DNA from 3 places in the Microbacterium sp. NPDC089987 genome. Region 3 is predicted to be linked to each of the others. Evidence: predicted binding sites of a transcription regulator. Region 3 holds the regulator's gene; each other region holds the start of a gene.

Region 1 (9,733 bases), on a different contig from region 3:
TCCTTCCAGGCATCCGCCGTCGACGTCAGCCCCGGCAACGTCGGTGCGAGATGCGACGGGCCGTCGGAAGTGCTGGATCCCGGGTTGTCACTCGGACCGCTTTCCGAGTCGAAGGCCGACCCCTGCCTCTTCTTCTGCGAGGTCAGAGGCACGTGCTCGATGACCACCTGCTCGGGCAGCCTGCCTGTGAACGCCGCCTGATTGATCGCCGCGTCCAGTCGCTCATCGTGGGCGCGCAGCGCCTGCAGCACCTGCCACACGACCTTGTACCGCTCGTTGTCGTTCAGCGCCTCCTCCGGCGCGACACCTGCCGGGATGGCGATCGGCAGCACGATGTACCCGAGCCGCTTGCCCTCGGCGCGGCGCATCACACGGCCGACGGCCTGCACGACATCGACCTGGCTCTTGCGCGGGCTGAGGAACAGCACGGCGTCGAGACTCGGAACGTCGACGCCCTCGCTCAGGCACCGTGCGTTCGTCAGCACACGGGCCACCGGACGCCCGTACTGGTCCTCTTCCGGAGCGGCCTTCAGCCAGTCGAGCAGCTCTCCACGACGCGTGGCGTTCATCGTGCCGTCGACGTGCTCGGCCTCTACCGTCAGGTCGTCGGTGTCATCGTCGTTCTCGATGTTCGAGAGATGACCTTCGACCAGCGCGGTGAAGTCACCCGCGACTCCGACGGAGGTCTTGATGTCCTTCGCGAAGGCGACGGCGCGGCGCATAGGGGCGGCGTCGGCGCCGAATCCCTCCGCGATCGCCCCCGCGTTGCGCTTGGCGAGGGCGTTCCAGCATCCGATGAGTTTGGCGACATCGGTGACCGCGAGCTCCCGCCCTCCCTGGGCGAGCTCCTGCTGCAGCGACTCGACGATCTCGTCTTCGCTGATGCCCAGCACGACGACCTTGTAGTCGGTGAGCAGTCCGCTGCGCACGGCCTCGTCGAAGCCGATGCGGTAGAGCACCTTGCCGAAGAGCTCCTCGTCGTCCATCGAGACGAGCTCGGCCGATTTCTGCGAGGCGGCGTTCTTGACCTCCGGCGCGAAGATGCGCGGGGTGGCGGTCATGTAGACGCGGGCGGATGCCGGGATCACTGCGTTGTCGTGCACCTTGACGAAGTGCGACTCATCCTCGTTCGCGAGGGTCACCCCGGTAGTGCGGTGCGCCTCGTCGCAGATGACGAGATCGAATGTGTCACCGCGGAGGCGCTGCGCCTCGGCCACTGCCTCGATCGACTGGTAGGTCGAGAAGACGACGGTGAGCCCCTCGTGCGCCTCGTCGACATCGCCGAGCAGACGGGCGAGTGTCGGGCCGTCGGTCGTCGCCGGCGCGCCGAGGTCCTCCATCATGACGCTGGTCAGATCGTCGTTCTTGCGACGCCCGATGTTCGTGTCGGAGCCGACGGCGAACGCACGGAATCCCATCTCGGGGTCGCGCTCGCGTGACCACTCCTCCAGCGACTGCTGCAGCAGCGCCAGCGAGGGCACCATGAACAGAACGGTCGCCGCACCTCCCGCGACCTCATTCGTCCAGCGCTCAGCGAGCTTGAGTGCGGTGAACGTCTTGCCCGTTCCGCAGGCCATGAGCAGCTTGCCGCGGTCCTGCCCGCTGCCCGGGGCGAGCCCCTCCATCACCGCGTGCACGGCCTCGTGCTGGTGAGCGCGCAGCGTCTTCAGCGCGTGCCTCTCAGGTGCCACCTCGGGCTTGAGCAGCTCGTACGTCGACCAGTCGATGGCGCTGTGGCGGAGCTCGGCGAGCGAGACGCGCCGCACCGGTTTGGTCCGGTTCTTCAGCGCCTCCTCGGCGTTCGTCGACCATGGCGCGCTGGTCGTGTCTATGACCAGGCCTTCGGTGAACGGGTCCTTGCCCATCGCCTCGAAGAACGAGTCGAGGTCGCCCTTCTGCATCCGGTGGGTCTCGGCGAAGAACTTCACCTGCACGGCCAGCAGGCCGCCGCCCTGGATCTCCGCGACGAGGTCGATCCCGGTGTCGGGCCTGTTGCCCCGCCCGGGCCAGTCCTTCCACAGCCAGACCGCCCCGAGCTGATCCGCCCAGAGCGGCTCGACGGTCAGATAGTGGCGAGCCAGCTGCTCCAGATAGCTGCCGGCCATCCGCTTGCTGTCTGCCAGACCGCGAAATTCGACGAGCAGCGCGTCGAGCGCATCGGCATTGGGCGCGCCGGCCATCTGCACCTCCAGGGCGTCAACCCCGGATCGGTACTTGTACCCGGGTGCGTTAACCCTGGCACATGTGGTGGACATTCATGACGCTGGTCAGGTGCCCCGCGTCCCCTCCCCTGCCGCCGCTCGGATCGGCGAACTGATCGCGGACGAACGCAGGCGCCGAGGCATCACGCAGGACGAACTCGCGGTGCTCACCCAGATCGACTCGTCGAACATTCGCGGCTACGAGAAGGGCCGCGCGCTGATGGGCATCCCGACGCTGGTGCGGATCGCGGATGCGTTGAAGGTCGAGCCCGGGATGCTGCTGGACGGGGTCACCGCGGAGATGTTCGCCCTGTCTGCGGAAGACGGGCGGCGGCGGGCGTAGGGGAGGTTGGGTGGGCGGTCGCTACGTTTCGACTCGCTTCGCTCGCTCAACGACCGAGGAGGGGGCTCGCTCGAGGGCGCGGGGGGTGCTGCTCCGCGGCCGGGGAAGGCGAGGGCGTCACGCTTCGTCACATCTATTCGCAGGAATACGACGTTCCGCCTAGCGTTTAGTCCCACGTGAAGCGCACTCCGCGCAGACAATTGGAGTCCCCTTGAGCACCTCTTCTTCCACCGCGCGCGCCCAGAAGGCGCCCGACACCCGAGGCCCGGTCCGCAAGCTGCTGACCTCGTTCGGGTTCCAGATCATCGCCGCGCTCATCCTGGGCATCGGCGTCGGCCTGATCGCCGTCTCACTCGGCGCCAGCGGCACCAACCCGACGCCCCTGTCCGACACCCTCGACCGGATCGGCAGCTCGTACGTCACCCTGCTGCGCGCCGCCGTGGTGCCGCTGATCTTCACCGCGATCGTCGCGAGCATCTCCAACCTGCGCCGCGTGCAGAACGCTGCGCGCCTGGCCGGACAGACCCTTCTGTGGTTCGCGATCACCGCGTTCATCGCGGTGTCGATCGGCATCGTGCTGGGCCTGACCATCCAGCCGGGCGCGAAGGCCGGCGCGGGCCTCGAGAGCACCGGCGAGCCGGGCGCCGTCGGCACCTGGTGGAACTTCCTGCTCGGGCTGATCCCGCAGAACTTCCTCGGCCTGACCGTGTCGACCGCTCCCGGCGCCGTCGAGGGCAGCTACACGTCGAGCGTGGGCTTCAACATCCTGCAGGTCATCGTGGTCGCCGCCGTCGTCGGCATCGCCGCGCTGAAGGCCGGCCGCAAGGCCGAGCCGTTCCTGGCCTTCACCGAATCGCTGCTCAAGGTCATCCAGCGCGTGCTGTGGTGGATCATCCGCATCGCCCCGCTGGGCACCTTCGGCCTCATCGGCGCGGCGGTCGTGAAGTACGGCTGGGACAAGCTGACCTCGCTCGCCTGGTTCGCCGGGGCGATCTACATCGGTCTCGCTCTGGTGATCTTCGTGGTCTACCCGATCCTCGTGAAGACCCACGGCCTGTCGATCAAGCAGTACTTCTCGGGCGTGTGGCCCGCCGTGCAGCTGGCCTTCGTCAGCCGCTCCTCGATCGGCACCCTGCCCCTCACCCAGCGCGTCACCGAGCGCAACCTCGGCGTGCCCTCCGGCTACGCCTCGTTCGCGGTGCCGCTCGGATCGACGACGAAGATGGACGGCTGCGCCGCCATCTACCCGGCGATCTCGGCGATCTTCGTCGCGCAGTTCTTCGACGTCCAGCTGAGCTTCATCCAGTATGTGCTGATCGTCATCGTCTCGGTCGTCGGCTCGGCCGCCACCGCCGGCACCACGGGCGCGATCGTGATGCTCACGCTCACCCTGTCGACGCTGGGCCTGCCGCTCGAGGGCGTCGGTCTGCTGCTGGCCATCGACCCGATCCTCGACATGGGCCGCACCGCGGTCAACGTCGCAGGTCAGGCGCTGGTTCCGACCATCGTCGCCAAGCGCGAGGGCATCCTCGACGAGGAGCTCTACAACGCTCCCCGCAACGGCCTGCCGTTCGCCGAGGACGTCGACGACGCGGACGCCGCGGAGCCGGATGCCACGAAGGAGCCGGCCGGCGCACGCTGACCTCCCGCTTCATCCAGAAAGCGCCTCGCCCTTCTCGGGCGGGGCGCTTTCGGCATCCGGATGCCCGTTCACCGTCTGTCCGCACGCGGAGCCCACGCCGGCGAGAGGAGTCACTCGCCACGAACCGCGTCAGCGCTCCACGCGCTCCTCCAGCTCGCGGCGCAGGTCGCCGTTCTCGTCCTCCAGGTCGAGCACGCGGCCGATGCCGGTGAGGTTCACCCCGGCATCCCGCAGCTCCGCCACCCGGCGCAGACGTGCGATGTCGTCGTCGCTGTAGCGCCGCGTGCCACCGTCGCTGCGGAAGGGCGTGAGCAGGCCGCGGCGCTCGTACAGCCGCAGCGTCGCCTCGGGTACGTCGGCGAGGTCGGCGGCTACGGCGATCCCGTACAGCGGGGTGGCGGTGTCGCGATCGGCCATCTGGCATCCGTTCTGGGTACTTGAAATCTGTTCGACCGGGAGCTATAAATATACATCGACGGATGCAGATTCCCTGCATCCACCCGCAGAGCCGCCGACCGGCGGCCCATAGTGAGAGGAGAACACCATGGCCATGACCCTCGACCCGATCAGTCAGCTCGATCGATTCGCCGCGAGCGTGCTGGACTCCGTGCGCGCACCGCGCGTGATGCCCGTGGACCTGTGCCGCGACGGCGACCGCTATGTCCTGCATGCCGACATCCCGGGCGCCGACCCCGGCTCGATCGACGTCGATCTCGACGGCTCGCAGCTGTCGATCCGTGCGCAGCGCACTGCCGACACCGGCGAAGGGATGCGCTGGATCGCTCGCGAGCGGGGCACCGGAACCTACTTCCGGCAGTTCACCCTTGGAGACGGCGTCGACCTCGAGCGCATCAGCGCGTCGTACGACAGCGGCGTGCTCTCGGTGATCATCCCGGTGAGCGAGCGCGCGAAGCCGCGCCGGATCCAGGTCGAGTCGACCGAGACCCGCGAGGCGATCAGCGCCTGATCCACAGTGGGGAGCGCCCGGCCCGGGCGCTCCCCACCCGATCCGGAAAGGAAATGTCCGATGTCACCTTCCGCCGCACTCCGACGGTTCCTCACCGAGATGGAGTTCCCCGCCACGAAGGACGACCTGCTGCGAGAGGCCATCCGCGACGGGCTCGACCGCGACGACATCGCCGCTCTCGAGCAGCTCCGCGGGCACAGCTACAGCGCACGCTGGCAGATCCTCACGAGCCTCCACCTGGCCAGGCCATCCGCCGACGCGCTCGTGGCGGCCTGACCCCGCGCACACGCGGCGCTCAGGTGCGCAGCGCCACCCTCGTGTCGAGCGCGAGCTCCTCGGCATCCATCGCCGCGATCAGCTCGTGCATGACCTCCTCGCTCAGGTTGCCGGCACGACGCTCCTCGAGCAGCAGGTCGCGCCGCGCCGACAGCCATCCCTTCGCCATCGCCGCGAACTGCTCCGGCGAGGGACGCACGGTCTCCTCGCCCGCCTGGTCGGCGCCCGCCTGCATTCGCACCAGTCGCTCGGCATACCTGTCGAACGCCGACAGCTGGTCCTCGCCGTACTCCTTCGCCCACGTGCGCCTCGCCTCGCGCAGGTAGGCCTTGCCGACCTCGCGACTGCGTTCGCGCATGGCCTCCAGCTGCTTGGCATCCTCCTGCGCCTCCTCGTCGTCCACGACACCCAGCACCCGGATCAGCCACGGCAGTGTCAGCCCCTGCAGCAGCAGGGTGCCGACGGTCACGACGAACGCGACCACGACGATCGCGTCCGAGGCCCCCGCATCGAGACCAGCGAGATCGGCTGCGGCGAGCGCCGTCGCCAGCGTGACCACTCCGCGCATGCCGGCCCACGAGACCACCGCGTTATCGCGCCACGAGAGGGTGGTCTCGGTCAGGCGGCGGCGCAGCTGGTCCTCGGTGAGGCGACGCCGCCGGCCCGGCCCCTCCGCGATGGGAAGCACCTTCTTGGCGGCGGACATCTTCTCCCATCTGCGCAGACGCAGCCGCGTCCAGCGCTGTCCCCACGCGCCCGCGGGGTAGACGAAGAGCGGCCGGACGACGAGCACCGCCAGCAGCACGACCACCGCGAGCAGCATGATCGAGCCTCCCTCGCCGTCCTTCAGCTCGCCGACCACGCGGGGCAACTGCAGCCCGATGTACGCGAACACGAACGACTCGAGCAGGAAGTCGGCCGAGAGCCACAGGGGCGCCTCCTGCTGCCTGGTCGCGTAGCTGGTCTTCGGCGCGTTGAAGCCGACGAACAGACCCATCGCGACGACCGCCAGCACGCCGGATCCGAGCAGCTGCTCGGCGATCGCGTAGGCGCCGAACGGCGCGAGCAGACCGAAGGTGCCGTTCACGACCGGATCGTCGACGCGCATCCGCAGCTGATGCAGCGCGACGCCGAACACCAGCCCCACCGCGACTCCGACCACCACCGCGAGGATGAACTGCCAGATCCCGCCCCAGAGCGACACCGTGGCACCGGCAACGATCGCCGCGAACACCCGGAACATGGTCAGCGACGTGGCGTCGTTGATCAGGCTCTCCCCGGACAGCACCGTCATCACCCGGCGCGGCAGGCCCAGCCGGCGTCCGATGGACGCCGCGGACACGGCATCCGGAGGGGCGACGATCGCCCCCAGCAGCAGGGCGCCCGGGAGGGTGAGCTCGGGCATGATCCACCACGCCAGCAGCCCCACGACGACTGCGGTGACGACGACGAGACCGATGCCCAATCGCCGGATCTGGGGCATCGCCCGGTGGAAGCTCAGGAACGACACATCCAGGGCCGCCGAGTACAGCAGCGGCGGCAGCACGATGTTCAGCAGCACGTGGCCGTCGATCGCGACATCCGGCACGAAGGGAAGGAAGGATGCCAGCAGCGCGACGACGGTGACGAGCAGCGGTGCAGGCCACCCCCTTCGGCGGGCCACGGCTGCCACCGCGACAGCGCCGACGACGATGAAGAAGATGCTGGGCTCCATTCCAGGAAGGGTACGCCTGCGATGCGTCCGATGCGGAATGCGGACGCGGTGACGGACGTTGTCTCCTGACGATGACTACTCCCGCGCTCTCCGTCCTAGATCTCGTTCCCGTCCGCACCGGCCAGACGAGCGCACAGGCCGTCGCCTCGTCGATGGCGCTCGCGCAGCACGCCGACGCCCTCGGCTTCGCCCGCTACTGGTTCGCCGAGCACCACAACATGCCGTCGGTCGCGTCGACCACGCCCCCGGTTCTGATCGCGGCTGCGGCTGCGCGCACGCAGCGGATCCGCGTGGGCTCGGGTGGGGTCATGCTGCCGAATCATGCGCCCCTGATCGTCGCCGAGCAGTTCGCCGCGCTCGAGGCGCTCGCCCCCGGACGCATCGACCTCGGCATCGGCCGTGCACCCGGCAGCGACCCGGTCATCACGCATCTGCTGCGCCAGTCCGGCACCGCCGGCGACGTCGAGCGGTTCCCCTCGCACGTGCAGGACATCGCCGCGATGCTGCAGTCCGACGGAGCGACGGTGCGCTTCACAAGCGGCGGCGAGTACGGCGTGAAGGCGACGCCCGCGGCATCCGGAGCCCCCACCATCTGGCTGCTCGGATCGAGCAACTACTCCGCCCAGCTCGCGGCCGCGCACGGCCTGCCTTACGTGTTCGCGAATCACTTCGCGGGAGTCGGACTCGAGCGCGCCCTCGATCTGTACCGGTCGCAGTTCCGCCCCTCTGAGACGCTCGGCGCCCCGCTCACCTTCCTCACGGCCAACGTGGTCGCAGCGCCCTCGTCTGAAGAGGCGGAGGCCCGCGCCCTGCCGCAGCTGCGCGCGATGGCGCGGCTGCGCAGCAACAAGCCGATGACGCCGCTCGAGACGGTCGAGGAGGCTCAGCGCGGTCTCGCCGAGCATCCGGATGCCCAGGAGCAGACCGTCATCGACGCGATGCGCCAGCGCTGGCTGATCGGCGAGGGTGCCGAGGTGCGTTCGTCCTTGGCCGCATTCGCCGCGCAGCACGGCGTCGACGAGATCATGGTGTCGCCGGTCGCCGGAGCCTACGACGGCGAGCCGCTGGATGCCGCCACCGGGCGGGCGCAGACGCTCGACCTGCTGGTGGCGTAAGGCGCGCTCGTGCTCGGTCCGGTCGCTGCCGGGTCAATTGAGTACGTTCCCGGCGACGGAACCGCACGTTCTTGACCCGGCACCTGCTTGTGGCGCCTGCACGTCGGCTCTGGCGCCCATCCCGCGCGGTACGAGGTCAATCACGTACGTTTCCGGGCACGCAGCCGTACCGTTGTGACCCCGCCATGAGCGCAGGCCGCGCCAGCGACGGTTCCGGTTCCCATCGCGCACGCTGCGAGGTCAATCACGTACGTTTCGGGAGCCGGTGCCGTGCACGACTGACCTCGCACTCCGGCGTCTTGCTTGTCCACAGGTGGATCGGATCCACGCGTTGTCCACCGAGACCGGCATACGCATGCGAGCACAGCCCGACGGGGGCTCACCATGGGCGGATGCGAGCCAAGGCCCCTCTTCCCCGCAAGCTCGGTGATCGGTTCACCGTCAAAGAGGCATCCGGCGCCGGCGTGCCGCGAAGGCGTCGAGATGCCCCTGACCTCGCTCGGCCGTATCACGGCATCCGAGTCACCGCGGAACCCGAGACGTTCGATGGCCGAGTGAAGGCCTACGCACCGCGCCTCGCTCCGGACCAGCGCTTCGGTGGCAGAACGGCAGCACGAATCTGGCGGATGCCTGTTCCCGCGGCGTGGGAGGAGGATCAGACACTGCAGGTGTTCGTGCCCACGAGTGGTACCCGCCCGCGCACCGCCGGCGTCGCGGGGTTCCGGCTGGCCGCCGAGCGGCTCACCATCCACCGGGTCGACGACGTGCCCGTGCTGGATCCAGTAGCCACGCTCTTCTCGTGCGCGAAGGGGCTCTCGCTTCTCGACGCCGTGACACTCGTCGACGCGATCCTCACCACCGCTGACAACTATCCGGCACTTCGGCTGGGCCGTCCGTTCGTGATGATCGAGGACATTGCGCAGCGCCTCGACGTGTGGGGCCGGTTTCCCGGATGCGGCACCATTCGGAAGGCGCTGCCCCTCGCCTGCTACAGCGTCGAATCGCCGAAGGAGACGGAGACGCGACTTCTCATGCGGGCGCACGGGCTACCGGATCCGACCGTGCAGTACAGAGCGCTGGACGGCTTCAGACTCGTCGCGCGTATCGATCTCGCTTACCCCGATCTCAAGATCGCGATCGAGTACGAGGGCGACGGACATCGCACCAGTGTCGAGCAGTGGCGGCGTGACATCCAGCGCCAAAGAGAGCTGGAGGCGATGGGCTGGATCGTGATCCGTCTCACCCAGGAGGACCTCCACGACGCCGGCGCGCTGATCGACCGCATCCGCGGCGCCATCGCATCCCGAACAGCCTGACCGATCGGTCGGCCCACGCCGCACTGCCGAGGTCAGTTGTGTACGACTCCGGGTCGATTCCCGTACACAATCGACCCCGCGCCTGGCAGAACCAGGTACCACCGGCTCGCGACCGCACGCGCGTCCCGCAGCGAGGTCAGTTACGTACGCTTACGGGCG
Region 2 (9,733 bases), 1.0 Mb from region 3:
AGCCGACGGCGGGCGGCGACGCGGACGCCGTCGATCGCACCGCCGCAGAAGAGGTGCTCAGCGACCGGGAGATCGAGGTCGCGCGGCTCGTTCTTCAGGGCAAGACGTATGCCGAGATCGGCGCCTCGATCTTCATCTCGCCACGCACCGCCGAGCACCACATCGCGCACATCCGGCGGCGCATCGGCGCCGCTTCACGCTCGGAGATGCTCGCCCGGCTGCGCCTTCTGCTCGGGGACAACGACGTGGGCGCGGGGCAGACGACACAACCCCCGTGATCCCCCATCCGGGCATCGGGCAAACCCCCGATGCCGCGCGGGTGCCTCCGCGCATAGCATGCGATTCACCGATCGTTCCCGACTGCTCGGGGGTCTTGGCTGCAGGGGCGCGGTGACGCCTGACCCGGCCGAAGTCGAAAGGGGCTTCAGATGACATCGCCAGTGGAGACCATCGCGGATGCGCTCATCGCATTCATCCTGAGCCTGCTGCGCGATCCGGACGCGGCGGAGGGCTTCGTGTCCTCGCCGGAAGCCGCGCTGGCGCGGAACGGGCTCGAGGACGTGTGCATGGCCGACGTCGCGGCGGTCAGGCCGGTCATCGTCGACCATCCGCACGTCATCAATCAGTCGAGTCCGCCGCCTCCGCCGCCCGCCGACCCCGCCGGGGCCTCCGGTGACGGGGCCGTGCGCGAGATCGTCCGGATGATCCAGCAGTACACGACTCACATCGACGCGCGCTCGACGATCCTCGACCAGTCGGTCAACCAGAACATCTGGACCGAGGGCGGCGACGTCACGCAGGTGTTCGATCAGGAGGCCGTCATCGCCTCCGGCGACAACGCCGTCGCCGCAGGCGGCGACGCCACCGTCGTGGACTCGGATGTCGATGTGACGGTGGGCGATGTGTCGGTCGGGAACGAGACCAACGACGGGAGCTTCAACCAGACCGGCACCGACCCCTCCGATGACGACGACACCGCCGGCGCACCGGGCGCACCCGGCGACGCGGCAGACGGCGCCTCGCAGCCCGACTCCTCCGCAGGCGACGCCGACTCCGACGCTCCTGAGGCGGCGGTCGCTGCAGTGGGGGCGGCGGTCGACACGGCCGTGCAGGCCGGAGCCGAGACCGCCCCGGTCGCGGCGGCCCAGCCCGCGCCTCCTCCGGCCGACGTCCCCGAACCCGCCGATCTGCTGGAGAGCGACATGACCGCCGGTGCAGCAGACGCGTACGACTCCGACTCGGCGAGCGCAGCGCTCGACGACCAGCCTGTCGACATCCCGGTCGAGGATGACTGACGCGGCCCGGCGAGCGGATCCGCCTGCGGTGCCCCGGACACGGGATGCCGCAGGCGGAGCGTTCGCGCCGTACCGCTCGCGGGAGCTGCCCGCTCGTCCGCCGCTGACGAACCCCAATGCGGCGCCGGTGATGGTGAAGGCGACCCCGCCGTTCTCGATCCGGTTCAGCCAGTTCCTGTGGATCGCCAGCTTCGCCCTCGGCGGGTTCACGGCGGTGTACCTCTTCGTGATCCGCAAGGATCTGCTGCCCCTCATCACCGAGTCGGCGAAGACGGTGACGACAGGCCGCAGCGAGCAGACCTACGAGACGGCTGCCGACATCGTGTTCTGGGTGGTGTTCGGCGCGCTGGTCGGGTTGCTGCTTCTGCAGATCACTCTGCTGGTGTCGTTCATGGGCCGGCGCCCGAATGTGCGCTGGTGGCAGCTGCTCACCTTCGCCCTGCTCGCGCTTCTCGTCGTGCTCTCACCCGAGTGGGTGGCGCTGGGCGCCCAGGGAGAACCATTGCAGCCGCTTCTTGCGGCGCAGGCCGCCCTCGTTCTCCTCGCTCTGCTGTGCAGCATCCTGCCCCGCGGGATCGCCTGGTCGGCGCGGCGGATCGACGTGCGACGCGGGCCGGAGGGCTCTGGTCGCGACGGTCTCTGAGGCGACCGCGGCGAGGCTGCGCAGCACGGCGTTCACCACGTCGCGCCTGGCCCGATCCGCGGTCGGGTCGGCACACAGCCGGCGCCACTGGTCGATCTGCGTGTGCACGCGTCGGGAGATCTCCTCCGGCGTCGCGCCCTCGGGAAGGCCCAGGCGAGCGGATGCCGTGACGCCCGCGGCGCCGAGGATGAGCTCGGCCTCTCGCGCCTGCGGCTCCGGCAGCGGCAGGCCGTCCGCCCTGGCCTCGGCGAGCAGCGCGAGTTCGCGCAGCGTGTGGGCGGATGCCCGGAAGCGCTCGATCCCGGCGAGGACGGCCTCGCATCCCGGCTTCGGCGCACGGCGGATCAGTGCCTGCAGCTGCAGCACGACGCTGCGCGCCTTGAGCACATCCGCGCGAGGTCGGAAGTGCCGCTGCACGAACTCCTGCAGCTCGATGAGCCCGCTCTGCTGGATCAGGGCATCCGACAGCTCCGACGAACTGGACACGCCGCCCCGGATGACCGCCGTCGCGAGGCGGACGCCGAAGATGCCGAACCTGCTCAGCAGCTCCTCGCGAACCGACACGCTGAGTCCGGTGGCCGTGCTCTCGCGGACGAATCTGTCGGCGGAGACGAGCAGGCTCTCGCGCTTCGCCCGTTCGAGGCCGGCGAGTTCGCGCAGCGCGATGTACTCGCTCTCGCGCAGGGTGCGCGCCCCCTCGGCGAGCAGACCCGCGACGGGCACGACTCCCAGAGCGAGCGCGCCGAGGGCGCCGTCGCGCTCGTAGCGCCGTGCGACCCGGCGGGCCGAGAGCAGGGAGTCGATGCGGCCGGAGCCGACCTCGTCCGATCGCGACAGCACCGCCAACGCGCACACGCTCGCTCCGGCTCCCGCGGCGGTGTCGCGGAACGCCTCGAGGAATCGCACATCCGAGCCGTGCAGGTGACGCATGAGGTACACGACGGCATCCGCAGCCGACGGCGCGTCCTCGGGGGTGAGGAAGCGCGCGGTGCGCGCCGACGTGTCGGTGGAGAGTGACGAGATGCCCGGCGTGTCGATGAGGATGAGCGACGAGAGCCCCTCGAGCGGCCAGCCCACGTCGATCCACTCGATCTCCTCCGCGGTGCGTCCGCCCAGGTCGAAGGCCAGCAGCCCGCGCTCCCGCCGGACCGGCATACGCGCGGTGGTCCCGTCGCGCAGATGCATGGTGACTCGCGGCGTGGGCGAGTAGCGGTACCAGGTCACGACGCGGGTGCATTCGGCGGTGTCCGTCGCGGCGATCCGCTCCCCCAGCATCGCGTTGAGCAGAGTCGACTTGCCCGCCTTCACCATCCCGGCGATGGCGAGGCGCAGCGGCTCGTGCAGCCGCGCTTCCAGCTGGTCCACGAGCGCGACCGCATCGCGGTCGCCGACGTACACCGACCGCGTGGTGCGCAGCAGCTCCTCCGTGTCTGCGATGACCCCGGCGGGCATCACTCCCCCGCCTTCTCGCCGACGGCCGCCCGCCTGGCGGGTGCGAACCGGGTGATCGGCTGATGCGCCGCCGGCATCGTGCTGGCGGCTGCGCGAGGCGACTGGCCGATCGCGACCGGAGCCGGCGGAAGCGCCGGGATGCTCCGGCGCGCACGCTCGAGCTCGCCGAGACGCTTCTTCAGCAGCAGAACGCGCTGGTCCCGGGTGGTGGTGAACCCGGATGCCGCCTGACGGGCCCGCTGCAGAGCATCCGACAGTGAGCTGTGCAGCTCCTCCGCGAGCGCGCCGAAGTGGTCGCGCGCGGTGCGCTGCACCAGACGCAGACGGTCCTTGAGCTGCTTGCCCACCTGGAACGTGACCTCGTCGATGTAGCGCCTGACGATGATCTTCGCCTCCTGCTGGCGGCGGCTGAGCCGGTTGCCCATGTCCTCGCGGTATGCCCGGCGGCCGACGAGCACCCCGGCGAGAAGCGAGAGCGGGTTGATCAGGGCCATGCCGACGAGCCCGGTGACGAGCCCCACCATCAGCACGCCTCCGTAGGAGCCGCGCACGCCGATGTAGATCTTCTCGCCGGCACTGAGCTGACCCGCTTCGAGTCCGGCGATCTCCTCGACGGGGTCGAGCACGCCGCGGATGTCGGAGACATCGCTGACGGGGATGTCGTCCTGATCCTGGCTGAAGAGCTCGGCCACCTCCTCCGAGAGCCAGCGGGAGCGCTCGTCGGTCCAGACGAACGTCTCCGACACGGCGGCGGTGACGCGCTGGTCGAGCCATTCGCGGATCTGATCCCAGATCGGCCCTGGATCGCCCTCGTCGATCGCGCGCTCGGCCTCCCTCTGCACCTTGCGCAGTCGATCGCGCACATCGTGCTCCATGTCGGCGACGAGGTCCGCGATGCCGTCGGTGAGCAGCACCTGCCATCGTGCGGAGCGCCCGCGGAAGTCGTCCGCCTTCGCCTTCGCGACCTCGAGTTCCGCGATCATCCTGGGCGTGTCCTCGGGGTTCAGCAGGGCGTTCAGCTCGGCCCGCAGCGACATCTCCAACTGATCGACCACGGAGACGAGATCGTGCACAGCGCCGCGCTCGTGGATGGTCTCGGCCCTGCCGAGCACTTCGCGTCGCAGATGCGCGACCAGGGCGGGGAAGCCCGATTCGTCGTTCAGCGCGCGATCCTGCAGTTCAGCGGCGAGCAGCCGCAGGTCGCTGGACACGGAGAAGATCGGGATGTCGTCACCGCCGCTGAGGTGTGCGCGGTCGATCTCCTCGATGCGTCGCCATTCCGGGTACAGGTCGGTCTTGGCCAGGACCGCGGCGACGTTGGGCGAGATGCGCATCGCGTGGCGAAGGAACTGCACCTCGGGTTCGGTGTACTCCTGTGAGGCGTCCGAGACGAGCAGCACGGCATGCGCGGATGAGAGCGCGGCGAGGGTGGCGAGCGAGTTCGACGACTCGAGCCCGCCCACGCCTGGCGAATCGACCAGTGTGAGCCCGCCGCGCAGGATCTCCCGCGGAAGCAGCACCTCGGCGGAGAGGATGCCGCGCTCGTTGCCTGGATTGCCGCGCTCGGAGACGTACTGCGCGAGATCTTCGAGGGGTATCTGTCGCCGCTGCGGCTCGGCTGCGGCGCCTGCGGGTCGCTCGATCACCCACGCCGAGGGCTGCTCGGCGTAGCCGACGGTGGTGGGCACGCTCGTGGCGACGTCATCGTCGACCGGACAGGCGGGAGCGTTGACGAGCGCATTGATGAGCTTGCTCTTGCCCTGTTTGAACTCGCCGACGACGATCACGCGCACCGCAGGATCCTCCAGGCGGTGCTTCGTGCTCGCGAGTCGAGCGGCGAGATCCTTCCTCCCCGCGGACGCGGCGAGATCGCCGACGTCGTGAATGACGTCGACGATCTTCGCCTCCCCAGCTGGATGCTCTCCCGGCACGTGCGTCCCCTTCCGTCGCGTCCGATGCGGATCAGGCGAACAGCTCGGGCCCGGGGAGGTCTCCCCCGCCATCCAGACCGCCGGCGAGACCTCCCCAGATCTCGTCGGCGTCCAGGTCCCAATCGGATTCCGAGATGTTCGCGATCTCCTGAGTGAAGGCGTCGGCGCCGAACGGATCGAGAAGACCCGCATCTCCCCAGGGCGCGTCGTCCAACGGTGTGGCATCCGGTTCGTCAGACATGGCTCTCACTCCCCTCGAGTGCTCAGGAGCCTAGTGGTGTGCCTGGCCGCCCACCAGAGGGCGGCCAGGCAGGTCGTGCGCCGCTCGATGCGTCAGAGGGCGACGTCGGACGCGTCCCCGAAGGGGCTGCCGAGATTGGAGTCGTTCACCGTCATGTCGAAGTCGGACGTGTTGGTCGAGTTGTCCTGGTAGGAGTCGTCGACCGTCCAGCTGGTGGAGTTGTCCACCATCGACTCGTCGTTGAACGAGTCAGTGAAGGACCAGTCCTGCGAGTTGTCCGTCACCGAGTTGTCGGAGTTGTCCGAGTTGTCGCTGTTGTCGGAGTTGTCGGAGTTGTCGCTGTTATCGCTGTTGTCGGAGTTGTCGTTGAACGAGTCGGTGAACGACCAGTCCTGCGAGTAGTCCTCGTTGAACGAGGCGGTGTTCCAGGTGTTGCCCGTCCAGACATCGCCCATGCTGATGTCGGTGTCGACGTTCATGACCGTCGCGTCGCCGCCGGCTGCGGCCGAGCCGTCTCCGGATGCGATGTTGCTGCTCTGCCCGAAGTGCTGGCCGACGTCGCCGCCGGAGGAGATGCTCTGGTTGACCGACTGGTCGTTGAGCGTGGTCCGTCCGTCGATGCTGAGCGATCCCGCGCCGGCCATGGCGCCCATGCCACCGCCGCCCGCGCCGATGCTGACGTCGCCGAACCCCGAGTTGAACTGCCGCACGCCCGAGGTGACGGAGTTGTCGTAGAGCGTGTTGTACGAGTCGGTCACCGAGTGATCCGAGTTGTCCCGCCACGAGTGGTCGGAGTTGTCGGAGTTGTCGTTGTACGAGTCGTTGGTCGAGTTGTCGGAGTTGTCGCTGTTGTCGGAGTTGTCGGCCACCGAGTTGTCACTGTTGTCCGAGTTGTCGTTCACCGAGTTGTCGGAGTTGTCCGAATTGTCGCTGTTGTCGGAGTTGTCGCTGTTGTCCGAATTGTCGCTGTTGTCCGAGTTGTCGCTGTTGTCCGAGTTGTCGTTCACCGAGTTGTCGCTGTTGTCGGTCGTCGAGTTGTCCGTGACCGAGTTGTCGGAGTTGTCCGTGACCGAGTTGTCGGAGCTGTCACTGCTGTCGCTGACCGAGTTGTCGGAGTTGTCCGAGTTGTCGTCGGTGTTTCCGGAGTTGGCGATGCCCAGGTTCCACTGGGCTCCGGAAGAGTTGGCGTTGCCGTCGAGAGCCATGATCGATTACCCCTTCATCGTGAATGTGCCAGGTGGCGTCTGATACGAGTGTGAGACTCAGGCACATTCACGGCATCGGGGGCCGGCCCGAGGGCTGTGGGGGCCCGGCGGGGGCATCCGCGGGGCCGATGCGGGGATCGATAGGGGTTGGGCGACTCGGGGGTACGACAGAGGGCCCGGATGCCATGCATCCGGACCCTCTGGGAGCTGGTGTCGAACCGCGTCAGCGGACGACGACCGCGAGCACGTCGCGGGCCGAGAGCACGAGGTACTCGTCGGCGCCGAACTTGACCTCGGTGCCGCCGTACTTGCTGTAGAGCACGCGGTCGCCCACGGCGACGTCGAGCGGAACGCGGTTGCCGTTGTCGTCGATGCGGCCGGGGCCCACTGCCACGACCTGGCCCTCCTGGGGCTTCTCCTTGGCGGTGTCGGGGATGACCAGACCGCTTGCGGTGGTCTGCTCTGCCTCGACCTGCTGGATGACGATGCGGTCCTCGAGCGGCTTGATGGAAACCGACACGGTGTACCTCTTCTTTCGTGACTGAGTTCAGAAGATCATTAGCACTCTCGAGGTGAGGGTGCTAACTCCAGTCTATGCCGAGCGCTGGCACTCATGCAATGCGAGTGCCAGCCTCTCGGTCATCTGCCCCCCGGTCGTTGAGCGAGCGAAGCGAGTCGAAACGCACGCACCGCCCCGCGGACGCTCCCGGTCGTTGAGCGAGCGAAGCGAGTCGAAACGCACTACGCACCGCCCCGCGGACGCTCCCGGTCGTTGAGCGAGCGAAGCGAGTCGAAACGCATGCCCCGCCCCGTAGGCTCTTCCTGTGGAGATGTCTGAGCTGACCGCGCTGCTCACGCGTGAGGGCCTCGCGCTGCTCGACCAGGTCGGGGCCGTCGAGTCGGCTGCGGACGTCGCACGAGCCGTGTCGCGGCTGCGCGTGGCCGGTCACTCCCCCGACCTCGTCTCGGCAGTCGTCGGCCAGGCTCGCCTGCGCGTGAAGGCGCGGGCGAAGTTCGGCGAGTTCGGCGATCGGATGCTGTTCACCCGGGCCGGCCTCGAGCAGGCGACGCGCCTGAACGTCGCGACCATGCACGCCGTGCGGCTGCGCCGCGCCGGCATCACCCGCGTCAGCGACCTCGGCTGCGGCATCGGCGGCGACAGTCTCGCCTTCGCGGGGGCAGGGCTCTCGGTCGAGGCGGTGGATGCCGATGAGGTGACCTCCGCGATCGCCGCATACAACCTGGCGCCGTTCCCTGATGCGACCGTGCGCCAGGGGGTCGCCGAGGACAGCCTCCCTCCAGAAGGCGCGGTCTGGCTCGACCCGGCTCGGCGAACAGCCGGGCACAGTGAGACGACCCGGACCTCCGCCGCCGACTGGTCGCCGTCGCTCGACTGGTGCGTCGAGGTCGCGCGCCGGCACCCCACCGGCATCAAGCTCGGCCCCGGCCTCGACCGCGACCTCATTCCGAACGACGTGGAGGCGCAGTGGGTCAGCGCCGACGGAAGCGTCGTCGAGCTCGTGCTGTGGAGCGGTGAGCTCGCGCGTCCTGGCATCCGCCGCGCTGCCCTGGTGCTGCAGGCCGGTGAGACGCACGAGATCACCGCGGCGGCCGACGCCGACGACGAACCGGTGCGCGAACTCGGCACCTACCTGCACGAGCCGGATGGCGCGGTGATCCGCGCCCGGCTGATCGGCGAGGTGGCCCGGATGCTCGATGCGGGGATGGTCGACGAGCAGATCGCTTACCTCACCGGCGACGCGGCGCTCACCTCCCCGTTCGTGCAGTCGTTCCGCGTGCGCGAGACCATGCCGGCGCACGTGAAGACGATCAGTCAGGCGCTGCGCGCGCACGACATCGGGCGCCTCGAGATCAAGAAGCGCGGCATGGACATCGATCCCGCCGTGTTCCGCAAGAAGCTGAGCCTGAAGGGCTCGAAGGCGGCGACGCTGATTCTCACCCGGACGGCGTCGGGCCGCGTGGCGATCCTCGCCGACCGGGTCTGATCAGCCCGCCGCCACAGGCATCCGTCACCCGCCGTCTCGCACGATCGTCAGGATCGGCCCGCGGGTGCTCGTCTCGCGCACCTCGTACCTCGCGTCCTGCACCTGGAGGAGGTAGAGGCCGTCTTCCGCCGGGTCGCAGGACTGCACGACGGCATCGGTCGCAGGATCCACGACGTAGATGCAGGTGCGCGCGTCCTGCGAGATGAAGATCGGGACGCTGCCGTCGTAGCCGATGACCTGCAGATAGTTCGGGGCGACGCCCTCGGCTTCGAGCATCCGGATCTGCCGCAGCTCCTCGTCGGTGTACTGCGACTCCCAGCCATAGTCGGCCATGCTCTGGCGCATGATGACCAGTGCCTCGCGGCCGGTGATGTCGTTCACCAGCGTCGCCCAGTACGTCCACTCGCCATCGTCTTCGGAGTGACTCGCCGAGACGCCGACCGGTTGGGCGAAGGCGATCTCGTCGTCCGGCGGGGGCACGCACTGATGCTGATTGCGGTCGCCGACGTGAATCGCCAGGCAGATTTTTTCACCATCCTCCGAGGTCGCGCGCCACACCGACGCGTCGTACTTCTCGCCGAGGTAGACAACCGAGCCGGGGTCGAAGCGCGCGGCTTTCTCGATCTCGGCCATGGCCTTCGCCTGGGCGGCGGTCATGGATGGAGTGCTGTCGCGGTTGAGCAGCATCCAGCCGCCGCCGAACCCGAGCAGAAGCGCGATCAGCGTCGAGAGGACGAGCATCGGGATGCCAGGGCGCCGACGCGCCCGCGACACCTCGCCTGTCGGGGACGACGAGTCCGACTCCGCCTCCGAGGGCGCCGCCGCGGACGCGGACGGCGCAACGGGAAGCGGCTCGGGGGCAGCATCGTGATGGGATGGCACCGGTCTCGCCGAGGTCTCGTCCTCCGCCGGTGGAGGCGGCGCGATCACCGCATCGGCGGCGGCACGGGCATCCAGTTC
Region 3 (9,733 bases):
CGATGCCGAACACGATGGTGTTCTGCTCGATCGCGTCGACGTACTCCTTCTGCCCGAGGGTCTTCGGGCGGATGACCCTGCCGCGAGTCGACAGGATCGCCTCGCCGAGCACCTCGCTGGGCCGTGGTCCGTCGTCGCGGCGCAGGATGCGCGCGGAGTGCTCGACGTCGCTGGGCGCGAGATCGTGCCCGGAGCGGGTCATCTCGATCAGCTCGTCGACGAGGCGCTTGGCCGCGGCGACATCAGCGGTGGATCCGCCGAGCGTGATCTCGTTGCCTCGCACCATCACCTGCACGCTCGGATGCTGCTTCTCGAGCATCCGCAGCAGGCGGTCCTGCGGACCGAGCAACTGCACCATGGCGATGCCGTCGGCGAAGATGCGCTCGGTGCGCTCGGGCTGTGCGGGGAACCGCGGAGGTGCGCTCTCCAGGGGTGCGCTGTCAGAGTGTGCGCTGTCAGAGTGTGCGCCGTCAGCGCGTGCGCTGTCGTCAGAAGCCAACGAGCTTGCCCTCCTCGATGTTGCCGAGCACATGCGCGTGGACGTGGAAGACCGACTGCGCGGCGCTGGCGCCGTTGTTGAAGATCAGGCGGTACTCGCCGTTGGCGTGCTTGGTGGCGACCTGCTTGGCGACGGCCACCATGTCGGCCATCAGCCCGGGGTCACCTGCGGCGAGTTCGGTGACGTCGCGGTACTGCTCGGTCTTGGGGATCACGAGCACGTGCAGCGGCGCCTGCGGATCGATGTCGCGGATCGCGAACACGCGGTCGGTCTCGGCGAGGATCTCACCGGGGATCTCCCCGTTCAGGATGCGGGTGAAGATCGAGGGTTCGCTCATGCTTCCAGCTTATCTGTGTCCCTGAGCCTGTCGCGGGGTCACCAGCGGCCCAGGTTGGCCGAGAGCACCGCGATCGCCGCGGGGCCCGCCGTCGAGGTGCGCAGCACCGTATCGCCCAAGCGGACCCGCTCCGCGCCCGCCGCCTCGAGACGCTCCAGCTCGTCCGGAGCGATCCCGCCCTCCGGCCCGACCACGAGCACGAGGTCCCGCCCGTCGGGACGGATGCTGGTGAGCGGCGTCTGCGTCCACGGATCGAGCACGAGCAGCCGGGCATCCGCCGCCCGCTCGGCGAGCTCCGCGGTGGACTGCACGGGCGCCACGTCGGGAACCCACGCACGATGCGCCTGCTTGGCGGCTTCGCGGACGATCGTCGCCCAGCGCTCCCGCCCCTTCGCCGCCTTCGACCCCTCCCAGCGCGACACGCTGCGCGCGGCCTGCCAGGGCACGATCTCGTCGACGCCCAGCTCGCACGCGGCCTGCACAGCCAGCTCGTCCCGGTCGCCCTTCGCCAGCGCCTGCGCGAGCACGATGCGCGTCTCAGGACCGTCCTGAACACGGCGGTTCGTGACCCGCACGCTCACCTGCGACGCGGTGACGTCCTCAGCCTCGCCCTCGAGCCACACGCCGCGCCCATCGCCGATGGTGATGGTCTCGCCGACGCGCACCCGACGCACCACCGAGGCGTGCTTCGCCTCCGATCCGGTCAGGCGGATGAGTTCGCCGATGGCGGCGTCGGTGCAGTCGGGTACGACGAAGTGCAGGGCCATGGGGCTCCGATCGGCTGTGGTGCGGGGGTCAGTGGCTGCGGAAGCGGTCGCGCAGCTTCGAGAAGAGCCCCTGCTGGAACTGCGCGAGTCTGGGACCCGGGGCCTTCGCCTTCTTCGCGAAGTCCTCGATGAGCTTGCGCTGCGCCCCGTCGAGCTTGGTCGGAGTGACCACCTGCACGCCCACGCGCAGGTCGCCGCGCTGGGATCCGCGCAGGGGCGTGATGCCCCGGCCGCCGATAGTGAGCACGTCGCCGGACTGCACGCCCGCGCGCAGCTCGAGGTCGACCGTGCCGTCCAGGCCCTCGATGGTCGTGGTGGTGCCGAGGATGGCATCCGTCATCGCCACCTCGAGAGTCGCCAGCAGATCGTCGCCGTCCCGGCTGAAGACCGGATGCGGCGCGACCGCGACCTCCACGTACAGGTCGCCGTTCGGGCCGCCCGCGCGGCCGACCTCTCCCGAGCCGGGCAGCTGCAGGCGAAGTCCGGTCTCGACGCCGGCGGGGATGTCGAGGGCGACCGTGCGGCGGGACCGCACGCGGCCCTGGCCGGCGCACGACCCGCACGGGTTGGGGATGACGGTGCCGTAGCCCTCGCAGGTGCCGCACGGCTGCGAGGTGACGACGTTGCCCAGCAGGCTTCGCACCTGGCGCTGCACGTGGCCGCTGCCGCCGCAGACATCGCAGGTGACGGGAGACGTGCCGGGTTGGCAGCAGCTGCCGTGGCAGGTCTCGCACAGCACCGCGGTGTCGACCTCGATGTCCCTGTGCACGCCGAACACGACGTCGCCGAGCTCGAGGTCGAGGCGCACCAGGGCATCCTGACCCCGCTCGCGGCGCGACCGCGGACGCGCCGAACGGGCGCCCCCTGCCGCGCCGAAGAACGTCTCGAAGATGTCGCCGAACCCGCCGAAGCCGCCGCCGAAGCCGCCGTTCTGGTCGCCGCCCATGTCGTAGCGGCGCCGGGAGTCCTCGTCGCTGAGCACGTCGTATGCGTGCGTGACGAGCTTGAACTTCTCAGCCGCGTCGTCCCCCGGGTTCACGTCCGGGTGCAGCTGCCTCGCGAGCTTGCGGTATGCCTTCTTGATCTCATCCTGGGAGGCGTCCTTCGACACCCCGAGGACCTCGTAGTGATCCGCCACGGTCACCTTTCTTCGTGTGCGTTCGTGTGTGTGGCCGCCCGCATCAGCGGGCCGCCTCGTCTTCTTCGAGCATCCGCGACAGGTAGCGGGCCACGGCCCGCGCCGCGGCGAGGTTGCTCGGGTAGTCCATGCGGGTCGGCCCCATCACGCCGACGCGCGCCGTGCCGCCGGGGGCGGCGTAGTTGCTGGCGACGATCGATGCCTCGCCGAGCCCGAACGGGGCGTTCTCGGTGCCGATGCTCGTGGCGAGACCGTGCTCGTCGGTCACCATCTCGCTCATCAGCCGCAGCAGGGTCACCTGCTCCTCGATCGCCTCGAGCAGAGGATGGATGCTGCCGCGGAAGTCCTGCTCACGCCGCGCGAGCGTGGCCGCACCCGCCATCACCAGCCGCTCCTGCCGGAACTCCGCCAGCTCCTCGGCGATCACCGCGGCCAGTGCCGCCAGCGCCGGCTGCAGGCGGGACCCGGCCTGCGGGTCGATTGCCGATGCGATGCGCTCGGACGCCTCTCCGACCGCCCGGCCGGTGATGAGCGCGGCGAGCTGAGCGCGCAGCACCGCCAGGTCGGCGTCGTCGATGTCGATGGGCAGCGGCGAGATGCGCTGCGACACGCCGCCGGCGTCGGTGACCAGCACGACCAGCATCCGATTCGGGGCCAGCGCGACGAGCTCGACGTGGGTGATGCTCGCGCGCGCGAACGACGGGTACTGGGCGAGGGCGACCTGGCCGGTGAGCTGGGTGAGCACCCGCACCGTGCGCGCCATGAGGTCGTCGAGGTCGCTGGGTGCGGCGAGGAACGATTCGATCGCCGTGCGCTGCGGCACGGAGAGCGGCCGAACCTGGGCGAGGTGGTTGACGAAGACTCGGTATCCCTTGTCGGTGGGCACGCGCCCCGACGAGGTGTGCGGCGCGGTGATGAGCTCTTCGTCCTCGAGCTGCGCCATGTCGTTGCGGATCGTCGCCGCGGAGACGCCGAACGCGTGGCGCTCGACGATCGACCTGCTGCCGACGGGCTCGTGCGTCGCGACATAGTCCTGCACGATCGCGCGGAGGACCTCAAGGCCTCGTTGTGTGACCATCATCCCTCCCGCTGGCACTCGAACGTTCCGAGTGCCAATCCTACCCGTTCGAACCTGGCCGTCGGCTCGCCGGCGCTGTGCGGGTCGCGCCCGCTAACCGGTGAGTGCGCGCACCACGGCATCCGCCAGCAGCCGGCCCCGCAGGGTGAGCCGCACCCGACGCTGTCGCAGAGCCGCAGCCGGATCGACGAGTCCGTCCGAGATCAGCTCAGCCACCCGGTCCCGGCGACCCTCGGCGATGTCGTCGATCGGCAGCCCCTCGGCGAGACGGCTCTGCAGCAGCACGCGCTCGAGCGTGCGCGCCTCGAGATCCGGCCGCTCGCGGCCGGCGGCGGGTGATTCGCCGAGGGCGAGCCGCTGCGCGTACGCAGCCGGATGCTTGACGTTCCACCACCGCAGACCTGCGACGTGGCTGTGCGCTCCGGGTCCGAAGCCCCACCAGTCCGACCCGCGCCAGTACGCCATGTTGTGGCGCGAGCGGTGGTCCCTTGACGCCTGGGTTCCTGAGCCTGTCGAAGGACGCGCCCAGTTGCTCACCTCGTACCACTGGAAACCCGCGGCGCCGAGCCGCTGATCGGCGGCCTCGTACATGTCGGCCTGCAGGTCGTCGTCGGGAGCCGGCACCTCCCCGCGCCGGATCTGCCTGGCGAGCTTGGTGCCGTCCTCGATGATCAGGGCGTATGCCGAGATGTGATCGGGGTCCAGGGCGAGAGCCGCGTCGAGGGACTGCTCCCAGTCAGCCAGCGTCTCCCCCGGTGCGCCGTAGATGAGGTCGACGCTCACATCGAGGCCGGCGTCGCGCGCGGCGTCGACGGCCGTGCGGACGTTCTCGGGCAGGTGCGTGCGGTCGAGAGCGGCCAGCACATGCGGCACGGCCGACTGCATCCCGATGGAGAGGCGGGTGACCCCGGCATCCACCAGAGTCCGCACCACCTCGGGTGTCACCGTGTCGGGGTTGGCCTCGACGGTCACCTCCGCGCCGTCGCGGATGCCGAACGTCGATGTCGCCGCGGCGAGCATCCGTGCCAGGTCGCCGGCGGGCAGCAGAGTGGGCGTGCCGCCGCCGAAGAAGACCGTGTCGAGCGGGCGGATGCCGCCGGCTTCGCCGAGCACCGCGCCCGCAAGCGCGATCTCGCGGATCAGCGTGTCGGCGTACTCGTCCTGCTTCGCCCCGCGCAGCTCGGTCGCCGTGTAGGTGTTGAAGTCGCAGTAGCCGCAGCGCACTCGGCAGAACGGCACGTGCAGGTACGCCGAGAACGGCATTGAGCGGTCGACCGGGAGGTCATTCGGAAGCCGGCCATCGGCCGGCGCTGGATCCCCCAGCGGAAGAGGCCCGGCCATCAGAGTGCCCGTGCCATCAGAGTGCGTGCGCCATCAGATCGGGGTCGCGTACAGCGGCGAGATCGCGCGCAGGTAGAGGGCGAACAGCTCGCGCCGGCGACGACGCACCATGCCGGGAAGGCGGTACAGCACGGCCACCGGGGCGTCGAACGCCCGCACCGTGAACCACACCTCGTCGGTGTCCTCGCGCCATTCGATGTCGAACGACTCCTCGCCGCTGACCACCGAGCCGCCGACGGTGCCGAGCACGAAGCCGATGCGACGGCGCTCCTCGGTCACTGAGATCACGCGCAGCTCGGCATCCGCCTTCATCCCCTTGACGCGGCCGTGCAGCCTGAGGGTCATGCCCGGCGCGACGAAGGGCGTCCCGTCGGCGGCGAACCGCTGCTCGACCTGCGTGCGGTTCGGGGCGATCGGCGCGCCCTCGGCATCGAAGCTGACGCCGGTGTACGCCGAGCCTGCGGCGGGGCGCACATCGCGCAGCTCGAGGCCGGCGGCGCGCTGCGCGGTCCACGACAGCAGCGATTCGCCGGCGGTGCGGAAACGGTCCTCACCGCTGCCCAGACGCCAGGATGCCTCAGCAGGAATGCTGCGTTCCGGCGGGTACTGCATGAGGTCGGGTGCGTGGGTCGCACCCACCGCGGCATAGTCCACCGTGCCTTCTCGGAAAGTCCCCCGACGCATGATCTCCAGCCTAAGCGACCTGTCTGAACAGTCTCCGAACGACACCGCGTCCCGAGCGACCTACTTCTTGTCCTTGGTCTCGACATCGCCCGACAGTGCCGCGATGAAGGCCTCCTGCGGCACCTCGACGCGACCGACCATCTTCATGCGCTTCTTGCCCTCCTTCTGCTTCTCGAGCAGCTTGCGCTTGCGGCTGATGTCACCGCCGTAGCACTTGGCGAGCACGTCCTTGCGAAGGGCGCGGATGGTCTCGCGCGCGATGATGCGCGCGCCGATGGCCGCCTGGATGGGGACCTCGAAGTTCTGCCGAGGGATGAGCTTTCGGAGGCGCTCAGCCATCATCGTCCCGTAGGCGTAGGCCTTCTCACGGTGCACGATCGCGCTGAACGCGTCGACCTTGTCGCCCTGCAGCAGAACGTCGACCTTGACCAGATCGCCCTCCTGCTGCCCGTCGGGCTCGTAGTCCAGGCTCGCGTAGCCCTGCGTCTTGGACTTCAGCTGGTCGAAGAAGTCGAACACGATCTCGCCGAGCGGCATGCGGTAGCGCAGCTCGACGCGCTCCTCGGAGAAGTACTCCATGCCCAGCAGCGTGCCTCGACGCGACTGGCAGAGCTCCATCACCGTGCCGACGTAGTCCTTGGGCAGCAGGATCGCGGTCTTCACCATGGGCTCGGACACCGACGCGACGCGCCCGTCCGGGTACTCGCTCGGATTGGTGACGATGACCTTCTCGCCGGTGTCGGTGTCGACCTCGTAGATCACGCTCGGCGCGGTGGTGATGAGGTCGAGTCCGAACTCGCGTGACAGGCGCTCGGTGATGATCTCGAGGTGCAGCAGCCCGAGGAACCCGCAGCGGAACCCGAAGCCGAGCGCGACGGACGTCTCGGGCTCGTACTGCAGCGACGCGTCCGACAGCTTCAGCTTGTCGAGCGCCTCACGCAGCTCGGCGTAGTCGCTGCCGTCGATCGGGTAGATGCCCGAGAAGACCATCGGCTTCGGGTCGGTGTATCCGGCGAGGGCCTCGGTCGCGGCTCCCCGAGCCGTCGTGATGGTGTCGCCCACCTTCGACTGGCGCACATCCTTCACGCCGGTGATCAGATAGCCCACCTCACCCACACCGAGCCCACTCGAGGGAACCGGCTCAGGGCTGGAGACGCCGATCTCGAGGAGGTCGTGGGTCGCCTTGGTCGACATCATCTGGATGCGCTCGCGCGGGTTCAGCTTGCCGTCGACCATGCGCACGTAGGTCACGACGCCGCGATACGAGTCGTACACCGAGTCGAAGATCATGGCGCGTGCCGGGGCATCCGGGTCGCCGACCGGGGCGGGGATCTCCTGCACGATGCGGTCGAGGAGGTCCTCGACGCCGACGCCGGTCTTGCCCGAGACGCGCAGCACGTCTTCGGGCCTGCCGCCGATCAGGTCGGCGAGCTCCTTGGCGAACTTCTCTGGATCGGCGGCCGGCAGGTCGATCTTGTTCAGCACGGGGATGATGTGCAGGTCGTTCTCGAGGGCCAGGTACAGGTTCGCGAGGGTCTGCGCCTCGATGCCCTGCGCCGCATCGACCAGCAGGATCGCTCCCTCGCACGCAGCCAGGGAACGGGACACCTCGTAGGTGAAGTCCACGTGTCCCGGCGTGTCGATCATGTTGAGCGCGAAGACCTCTTCGCTGGGTCCCTGACCCTGTCGAAGGGCCCAGGGCATCCGCACCGCCTGGCTCTTGATCGTGATCCCGCGCTCACGCTCGATGTCCATGCGGTCGAGGTACTGGGCGCGCATGTCGCGATCCGCCACCGAGCCCGTGACCTGCAGCATGCGGTCGGCCAGGGTCGACTTGCCGTGATCGATGTGGGCGATGATGCAGAAGTTGCGGATCTGCGTGGCGGGCGTCGCCGCAGGCGACAGCGGGGTGAGAGCGCGGGGTGACATGTGGTCCTTGGTGCGTCCGAGAGGGTTCAGGCAAGTCTACGTTCAGCCCGGCTCAATCCCCATTCGAGTGCACCGGTGATAGTCTCGCGAAGTTGCCCGGGGCGACCCAGTGAGACTGAGTTCCGCCGGCTATATGACTCCGTCACAGCCCTCCTGCACGTGTCGGCGTAGGCTTGAAGAGGAATGACGCAGAACGTCATCCCGACTCAGCGTCGCGTCGGAGATCCCGGGCAGGCTGTAGAAGAGAAAGACCCTCCACCTTGATCAAGTATCTCGTGCGCCGGACCCTCGGCTGGCTGCTCATGATCGTGGTCGCGACGAATGTCACCTACCTCCTTGCCTGGTCATTCCTCGATCCGCGAAGCAACTACGTCGGCCGCAAGCCGCCCCTCAGCTCAGAGCAGATTGAGAATCTGCTCCGCCCGCGCAATCTGGATGCGAGCGTTCCGCTGATCGAACGGTGGTGGACCTGGTTCACGGGAATCCTGCTGCGCTGGGACTGGGGCGTGAGCCCGACGGGTGGATCGGTGAACGAGCAGGTCGGGTTCCGCATGTGGGTCAGCGCCGAGCTGGTTCTCGGCGCCACGATCATCGCCACTCTCCTCGGCATCTGGATCGGCGTCTACACCGCATCCCGCCAGTACAAACTGGGCGACCGGATCTGGCAGGGCATCTCGATCATCACCATGAACGTGAACATCATCGTCGCGGGCCTCGCGGTGGTGATCCTCGCGATCAACTTCAACAACTGGGTGGGCACCCGCGTCTTCTACGTGACAGGGTCCTCCTCAGAAGGGGTGACCGGGTTCTTCCCGGTGATCATCGACGCGCTGCAGCACCTGATCCTGCCCACGATCGCGCTGGTGATCATCGGCTACGCGCAGTATCACTTCCTGCAGCGCACGCTGCTGCTCGACAACATCTCCGCCGACTATGTCCGCACGGCGCGGGCGAAGGGCCTCACCAAGCAGCAGGCCATTCGCCGGCACGCGCTGCGCACCTCGCTCATCCCCGTGGCGACGCAGGTCGCGTTCTCCATTCCGGCGATCTTCACCGGCGCGATTCTGACCGAGACGATCTTCGCCTGGCAGGGCATGGGTCGCTACTTCCTGACCACCATCAACGGAAACGACGTGCACGGCGTGGTGGCCGTCGCCGCTTTCGGCGCCGTGCTGACAGCCATCGGCGCGCTGCTCGCGGACATCGCCGTCGTGGTCCTCGACCCCCGAGTGAGGGTGAGCTGACATGAGCACCGAAATGATCGATCCCGAAGTTCAGCCGCCCGTCGGCCCTGACACGACGGCCGAGCGCATCCCCGCGAAGCAGCTGAGCAAGTGGACGCTGTACACGCGGCGCTTCATGCGCAACAAGCCGGCCGTGGTCGGCGTGATCATCTTCATCCTGATGGTGATCTACTCGATCGTCGTGCCGCTCACGTCGCCGTACGCGATCGACGATCAGGATTTCCTGAACCTCAGCACCGGCCCCTCGGCGGAGCACTGGTTCGGAACCACCACCGGCGGCAACGACACCTGGACGCTTACCGCGGTGGGCCTGCAGCGCTCCCTGATGATCGCCGTCACGGTCTCCGTCGGCGTGACCGCACTCTCCGCCATCGTCGGCACTGCGGCTGCGTACTTCCGCGGTCGCATCGAGCAGTTCACCCTGCTTCTCATCCACTTCCTCATGGTGGTGCCGACCTTCCTGATCCTGGCTCTCATCTCCAACAGCGCGGGCGGCGACTGGCGCGTGATCTCGCTGGCGATGATCTTCGTGAGCTGGTTCTTCCCCGCTCGAGTCATCTGGACGCTGGCTCTGTCGCTGCGCGAGCGCGAGTACATCGACGCTGCCCGCTACATGGGTGTCCCCGGCATGCGCATCGTGCTCCGCCACCTCATCCCGAACATCGGTTCGCTCCTGGTGATCAACTTCACCCTCGGCGTCGTGGGCGCGGTCATGA

What was found. Region 3 encodes HrcA, which represses chaperone genes, less so after heat shock. Its sites were predicted from a motif close to TTNGCACTCGNNNNNNNCGAGTGCNAA; they were not measured.
Region 1: ACIPV2_RS11160 (Hsp20/alpha crystallin family protein) is a predicted target of HrcA. The motif match lies at 4,623-4,649, and genes of this name have one in related genera.
Region 2: groES (co-chaperone GroES) is a predicted target of HrcA. The motif match lies at 7,372-7,398, and genes of this name have one in related genera.

Annotation. Positions count from the first base shown of each region.
Region 1 is NZ_JBIVGE010000002.1:738,129-747,861, reverse strand. Features, by position in the region: gene ACIPV2_RS11180 (DEAD/DEAH box helicase family protein) at 1-2,255, opposite strand, end outside; gene ACIPV2_RS11175 (helix-turn-helix domain-containing protein) at 2,272-2,544, shown strand; gene ACIPV2_RS11170 (dicarboxylate/amino acid:cation symporter) at 2,756-4,186, shown strand; gene ACIPV2_RS11165 (MerR family transcriptional regulator) at 4,316-4,603, opposite strand; gene ACIPV2_RS11160 (Hsp20/alpha crystallin family protein) at 4,731-5,153, shown strand; gene ACIPV2_RS11155 (DUF2795 domain-containing protein) at 5,214-5,429, shown strand; gene ACIPV2_RS11150 (cation:proton antiporter) at 5,449-7,143, opposite strand; gene ACIPV2_RS11145 (LLM class flavin-dependent oxidoreductase) at 7,215-8,258, shown strand; gene ACIPV2_RS11140 (endonuclease domain-containing protein) at 8,651-9,574, shown strand.
Region 2 is NZ_JBIVGE010000001.1:410,910-420,642, reverse strand. Features, by position in the region: gene ACIPV2_RS01975 (LuxR C-terminal-related transcriptional regulator) at 1-278, shown strand, start outside; gene ACIPV2_RS01970 (IniB N-terminal domain-containing protein) at 429-1,295, shown strand; gene ACIPV2_RS01965 (dynamin family protein) at 1,759-3,390, opposite strand; gene ACIPV2_RS01960 (dynamin family protein) at 3,390-5,321, opposite strand; gene ACIPV2_RS01955 (hypothetical protein) at 5,353-5,562, opposite strand; gene ACIPV2_RS01950 (hypothetical protein) at 5,655-6,767, opposite strand; gene groES (co-chaperone GroES) at 6,991-7,287, opposite strand; gene ACIPV2_RS01940 (SAM-dependent methyltransferase) at 7,592-8,773, shown strand; gene ACIPV2_RS01935 (hypothetical protein) at 8,798-9,733, opposite strand, start outside.
Region 3 is NZ_JBIVGE010000001.1:1,422,916-1,432,648, forward strand. Features, by position in the region: gene ACIPV2_RS06705 (PhoH family protein) at 1-358, opposite strand, end outside; gene ACIPV2_RS06710 (HIT domain-containing protein) at 489-836, opposite strand; gene ACIPV2_RS06715 (16S rRNA (uracil(1498)-N(3))-methyltransferase) at 875-1,603, opposite strand; gene dnaJ (molecular chaperone DnaJ) at 1,632-2,741, opposite strand; gene hrcA (heat-inducible transcriptional repressor HrcA) at 2,785-3,819, opposite strand; gene hemW (radical SAM family heme chaperone HemW) at 3,913-5,160, opposite strand; gene ACIPV2_RS06735 (DUF1990 family protein) at 5,194-5,844, opposite strand; gene lepA (translation elongation factor 4) at 5,905-7,773, opposite strand; gene ACIPV2_RS06745 (ABC transporter permease) at 8,034-9,017, shown strand; gene ACIPV2_RS06750 (ABC transporter permease) at 9,019-9,733, shown strand, end outside.